2 linked regions of the Acidicapsa acidisoli genome follow. The protein of the gene in region 1 interacts with the protein of each later gene in a pairwise test. Links are inferred from orthologs where the notes say so. Each region holds a gene or a part of one and is shown on either strand. Other genes may lie near its edges.

Region 1 (3,221 bases):
GATCCAGGAGCGCCCGTTGTCTCGGCATGAAGCTGGAACCGCGATCCATCCGGCAGAATCACAGCTTCGGGCCTAAGCCGGAAGCTCCCATGGCCGCCAAAATGTCCGCTCGTCACCGCGCTCACCCGGCCCTCGATCCCCGATCCCGCCGGAATCAGCACCTTGCCATCCTGCAGCACATCCGAAGCCACCTGCCCGTGAAACGGCTCGCCCTTCTCGGTCTCCGTCGACGAAATCCCCTCTGTCAGCCGCACCCGGATCGTCACACCCGACAGCAACTCGCCCGGCCGCGCCCGGAGAGGATGCACAATATCTCCATCCGGATCAGACACTTCCGGCCGCGTCACCAAGGCCTGCTGGCCCGCATCAGGCGCGACATAGCTGGAATCCGGCCCCGGAGAACTCGGCTGCACTGGCTGCGAATCAGGCTGCGCCACCACTCCGGCCTGCGGCTTGGCAATCAGCGGCGCTGGCGGAACCTCCTGCGAAGCCACAATCGGATCATTCGGCGGCTGTGAAACCCCTTGGTAAGCGCTCGACTGGCCGGTCTGTTGCGCTATCGCCGCGCTCGCGACACTCAAAGCCGCGGAAGCCATCATCAAAGCTGCAAAATTTTGCCGACGCATAGCAGAATCCTCCTCGCGCGCACCACCGCCGCGCAAACCTACCCTACCCTTGAACACTCAACCCATCTATAAGTTGTGGCAAATTCTGGTCAAAACATCCCTCAGAACGGACCTTTTGACACCATATCCACTCTTCACCATAGCTTCCCCCAAATAAAAATGAGCCAATTCTCGCCAAAATTGCAGGGCTGAGGTATCGCCCACAGCACGAATCAAACTAGACACTCCACCGCGCAGATCGCCAACCTTCAATCCCGAAAAGTGTCCCACTACCCATCGTCCCGCAATCCGGTTTGCTATCCTACCCAAGGTATTCGCTTACATCCTTTTCAGGGGATTGCGCCCATATGGCAGAGCTACTCACCACCATCCAAAGCATCGCTGGTAAGGCGCTTGCCGTAGATCGCCGCCCCAAATTAAATGACCGCTTGCAGCACCGCATTGCGAGGACTGATATGACTGAAATCGTAGCTATTCGCGCCCGCGAAATTCTTGATTCGCGCGGCAATCCTACCGTAGAAGCAGACGTCATCCTGGAAAGCGGCGCACTCGGCCGCGCAGCCGTCCCATCCGGCGCATCCACCGGCGAACACGAAGCTGTGGAGCTCCGCGACGGCGACAAATCCCATTACTTCGGCAAAGGCGTCCTCCAGGCCGTGGAAAATATCGAGACCGTCCTCGCCCCCGAGCTAGAAGGCTTCGACGCCACCAACCAGCGCCTGCTCGATCACACCATGATCCAGCTCGACGGCACCGCCAACAAGTCCAAGCTCGGCGCCAACGCTATCCTCGCCGTCTCCATGGCCGCCAGCCGCGCCGTCGCCCAGACCCTCGAAATTCCGCTCTATCGCTATCTCGGCGGAGCCAACGCCAGCATCCTGCCCACTCCCATGATGAACGTCCTCAACGGCGGCGCGCACGCCGACTCGAGCGTCGACTTCCAGGAGTTCATGGTCATGCCAGTCGGCGCGGAGCGTTTCTCCGACGCCCTCCGCTGGGGCGCAGAAGTCTTCCACACCCTCAAAGGCGTCCTCAAGAAGAAGGGCTACTCCACCGCCGTCGGCGACGAAGGCGGCTTCGCACCCTCGCTCAAATCCAACACCGAAGCCATCGAAGTCATCCTCGAAGCCATCACCCTCGCCGGCTACAAACCCGGCGAACAGATCGCCATCGCTCTCGATCCCGCCTCCAGCGAGTTCTTCGACAAGGAAAAGAAGAAGTATGTCTTCAAGAAGAGCGACAAGCGCGAGCTCTCCAGCGAAGAAATGGTCAATTTCTACGACGACTGGGTCCGCCAATTCCCCATCGTCAGCCTCGAAGACGGCCTCGCCGAAGACGACTGGGACGGCTGGCGCATCCTCACTCACAAGCTCGGCGGCAAGATCCAGCTCGTCGGCGACGACCTCTTCGTCACAAACACCGACCGCCTGCAGCGCGGCATCGAAGAAGGCGTCGGCAACTCCATCCTCATCAAGCTCAACCAGATCGGCACCGTGACCGAGTCCTTCGAAGCCATCGAACTAGGCCGCCGTTACGGCTACACCAGCGTCATCTCGCACCGCAGTGGCGAAACCGAAGATACCTTCATCGCCGACTTCGCTGTAGCCACCGGCGCAGGCCAGATCAAGACCGGCTCAGCCTCGCGCACCGACCGCATCGCCAAGTACAACCAGCTCCTCCGCATCGAAGAGGAACTAGGCCAAGGCGCAAACTTCCTTGGCATCGAGAGCCTAAACTACAACGACTAACTTTGAGACGAAGAATGCGGGTGCCCCAGGTCTCGATTCTGAGACCTGGGTTCCTCGAACCCACAAATGTGGGGTAACAGAATCCTTCGACCTCAACCAAGGAATTGTCATCCGGAGCGCAGCGAAGGATCTGCTTCTGCCTTTGCAGTTGACTTTGCTTTTCTATCTGTCATTCCCGAAGGGAATCTGCTTTTCCCATATGCCATCAACCACGCATCCTATCGGACTCCGCCGATCCGCTAACTCGCCAAAGCGCAAAGCGCGCTAACTTGCTAACTTGCCGCCTTCAAAGGAACTGCCGTGTCCACTTACAAGCACCCGCTAGTCCTCACCATCCTAGACGGATGGGGTTACAGCCCAAAGACCGAAGCCAACGCCATCGCCCTGGCCCGCAAACCCACCTACGACAAGCTCCTCGCGGAATACCCCAACACCCTCATCCGCGCAGCCGAGCACTTCGTCGGCCTCCCCGACGGCCAGATGGGCAACAGCGAAGTAGGCCACCTGAACCTCGGCGCCGGGCGCATCGTGCAAATGGACATCACCCGCATCGACGGGATGATCGCAAACGACGAATTCACCAACTTTCCGGCCATTGCGAAAGCCATGCACCGCGCCCGCGAAAACGACCGCGCCCTGCACCTCATCGGTCTGCTCTCAGACGGCGGCGTCCACGCCCACCAGGAGCATCTCTACGCCCTCCTGCGCGCCGCCAAGGCCCACGGCGTCACCCGCGTCTTCGTCCATGCCTTCCTCGACGGCCGCGACACCCTGCCCACCAGCGGCGCAGGCTACATCGAAAAGCTCCTACATAAGATGGCGGAATACGGCATCGGCAAACTCGCCA
Region 2 (3,028 bases), on another replicon or contig:
GCCGTTTCAAATTGCAATGGAGCCTGCGGCTGATCGGAACGAGGCGGCTCGTTGGCGCCGGTCGGCTGAGGAGCTGCCGCAGATTCAGCGGGTGCGCCGGGCTGGCTTGCCTTGAAGGCGGCGGCGAAGATCTGCTGATTCTCCTTGGTGATTGCGGGCGCGATTGTGCGCGCCGGCGATACCATCGTCGGGTCTCCAACGTGGGCGGCCTCAACCACCGTGGGTCCGTGCTTGATCATGCCCAGAGTCTTGTCGGTGAAACGGACAGCCTGGCGGCTGCGCTCTTCGGCATCGTTTTCGGCAATGGCTTCCTGCGTCGGTTCGGGGACAGGCCGGTTCATCGCAATCAGCCGCTCACGCGCATCTTCGACGCGTGGGGCCATCGGATAGCGGGTGATCACTTTGCCGTAAGCTGCAGCCGCTCTGTCCAGATAAACCTGCTGCAGGCGTTCGCGAACCGCGCCGGGCAGCCCCTTGGCGGCCTGGACGGAGTGCGCTTCGCCGGAGTAGGCGTCGCCGATGGTGATCCAGAGCTCGTCGCTCTTGCTGTAGAGCGGATAGCTGTCAGCCACGGTCTGTAGACGGGCGATTGTTCCTGCCCAGTTCAACCGGCTGGCGTAGTACTGTCCGATGAGGAATTCACGCTCAGCCAGCACTTCCTGCACTTCGCGAAGTCGCTGCTTGGCGCGCGGAACCAGCGATGAGTCGGGGAACTGGTCGATCATCTCGCGGTATTTCTGCTCGGCCTTTTGCGCGTTGACGAAATCGCGATCCGGCTTCTCCATCTGCATGAAGTAGATGTCCGCGACCTTCATCTTCGCCTCGGCTGCCTCAGGCGCCTGCGGGAAGAAGGTGATGAAATCCTCGTACTCGGCCTCGGCCTGGGTCAGCGCAGCCGTGCCGCCTTCCTTGAACCAGGCGTCACCTACGGCAAGCTTGGCGCGCATCTGGTACTCGGAGTTGGGATAGGTATTGAGCAGGGTCTGCAGATCCAGGCGTGCGACGTCGAAGCGGCCTTTCTTCAGCGCGACCATCGCCTTGTCGTACAACTCCTTGTCCGGCTGGCGGCTGGCTACATTCGCGAGGGGATTGGCGCTGAGATCCTCATTTTTCTTCTTCTTCGGCTTCTTGGTCTCGGCGTTGGCCGGAATCATCGACAGCGTGAGCGCGAGAACGCCGACTGTCGCGAAGACCCGCCGCGCGGACTTGCCGGGGTGAGCTACCGATTTCTTGCCTGGCAGCTGGCCCGGCATTTTGCCCGACATCTGGAAAGACGTCTTGTGTGAAAACAAATTCATACCACCTCAATCTCGCTGCACGCTGCCGGGGATCGCCGCTGCTGCGCTTCTGGTCCCTGAAACTGATCTGCTGTTGCAGCAGGTTCTTTCAAATCAACTGGCTTCGCCCGCTACTTTTTTCGCAGCCGCAAGCAGTTCTTGAGCATTCCGCTCGGCGTTACCATCGCCGAAGACAGCATTTCCCGCTACGAGCAGGTCCGCACCAGCTTGGACGACCTGGGCAATGGTATCGTGAGCCACGCCGCCATCGACTTCAATTCTAAACCGCAGTCCAAGGTCTTTTCGGATTTGCGCCAGCTTGCGAATCTTTTCCAGCGAAAAGGGGATGAATTTCTGCCCGCCGAAGCCGGGATTCACGCTCATGATCAGGACATGGTGCAACATCGGCAGGATATCGAGGATCAGTTCGACCCTGGTGGCCGGATTGAGGACCACACCGGCTTTCATGCCGTGGTTGTGGATGAGCTCGATGGTGCGGTGCAGGTGGGGGCAGGTCTCGTAATGGACGCCAATCCAGTTGGCCCCGGCGTCGGCGAAGGCGGGGATGTATTCGTTGGGGTTGTCGATCATCAGGTGGCAGTCGAGCGGCAGGCTGGTTGCCTTGCGCAGGCTTTTGACGACCGGTGGCCCAAGGGTGATGTTGGGAACGAAATGCCCATCCATCACATCGACGTGAATCACAGTGCCGCCGCCACGCTCTGCCGCCGCTACTTCGTCGGCAAGGTGGGCAAAATCGGCGGAAAGAATCGACGGAAGCAGTTCAACCATATTCAAACCAGAGACCGGATCGGGGCTAGCTCCCGGACAGCTCAAGTGTACCAGCAGGCGAGAGCGGTTGCGCCGGGCTGGATGAAGCAGAACTGGGCGGAGCCGGAGCCGGTTTGGGAAGATTCGCGGCCACGATACGGCCAACTGCGCGAAGTATCGCTTTGAGCGGCCAGCGGCCTTCGCTGAGCGGAAAGAAGACTTCGCCTGCGCGTTTCTGCTGAGGCCGGTAGTACCAGCGGGTCAGGAGGGCCAGATGACCCTGGCGGATTGTGGAGTTTGTAGCACGTTGGGGCGAATTCCTAGCCGAACTCATGGAGTCGATCGCCGCTTGCATGCGCGATTCGAGAAAGTCACGCGCCGATTTGGCCGCACCTGGGCTATCGGGCTCAGGAACCGGCTGGATCGCCATGGGCTGTGCGTAGAGGGAGCTGGAACCGGATTGCTCGTTCTGAATGCGCATTCCGAGGATGGAAAAGCGGGCAGGGCCTCGCCATTCTCCGTTGTCATAGAGGAAGATGGAGACTTCGTCGGGCTCTGCAGAGAGCTGAATCACACAGGCGCGTAGGGCATTCAGAGGGCGAACCAGCTCGGAGGCGAGGGATTGGACTGATTCGATCTTTTCAAGTTGCGCGTGGAGTTTTGCGGCGGTCTCGAACTCGAGTTCTTCGGAGGCGTGGTCCCGCAGTTCGCGGATCGTGACGAGCTTGTTCTCGCCGCGAGTGGCCAGAAAACTACGCACGGCCTCGGCTTCTTCGGCGTAGCGTGCGTCGGTGCAGCGCTGCTGGCATGGCGCAAGACACATTTTCATTTCGCCGTAGACGCAGCCGGGATGTTCCGGGTAGGGCGAGAGATTGTCTTCGCAGCGGCGCAGCAGGAAGAGCTTGAGCAGTTCTTCCGAGTAACGGTCGGCAGCGGTGCGAGAGGAAAACGGCCCGAAGGCCCATTGGCTTTCTTTTTGTCCG

Evidence for each region.
Region 2: the proteins of eno (region 1) and rpe interact in binary tests that used the Escherichia coli proteins (3 or more experiments, as listed by UniProt). The link is inferred for Acidicapsa acidisoli from one-to-one orthologs.

Annotation. Positions count from the first base shown.
Region 1 is NZ_JAGSYI010000004.1:640,996-644,216, forward strand. Bases 182-3,173 are described here. They hold eno (phosphopyruvate hydratase), read left to right. Parts: upstream 182-973; coding sequence 974-2,374; downstream 2,375-3,173. Other genes in these bases: OHL23_RS24545 (hypothetical protein), read right to left, coding at 182-626; gpmI (2,3-bisphosphoglycerate-independent phosphoglycerate mutase), read left to right, coding at 2,675-3,173. Outside these bases: more of OHL23_RS24545, read right to left, coding at 1-181; more of gpmI, read left to right, coding at 3,174-3,221. UniProt on the Escherichia coli protein: Catalyzes the reversible conversion of 2-phosphoglycerate (2-PG) into phosphoenolpyruvate (PEP). It is essential for the degradation of carbohydrates via glycolysis.
Region 2 is NZ_JAGSYI010000001.1:625,634-628,661, reverse strand. What follows is about bases 230-3,028. They hold rpe (ribulose-phosphate 3-epimerase), read right to left. Parts: upstream 2,067-3,028; coding sequence 1,392-2,066; downstream 230-1,391. Other genes in these bases: OHL23_RS02590 (excinuclease ABC subunit UvrC), read right to left, coding at 2,092-3,028; bamD (outer membrane protein assembly factor BamD), read right to left, coding at 230-1,298. Outside these bases: more of bamD, read right to left, coding at 1-229. UniProt on the Escherichia coli protein: Catalyzes the reversible epimerization of D-ribulose 5-phosphate to D-xylulose 5-phosphate.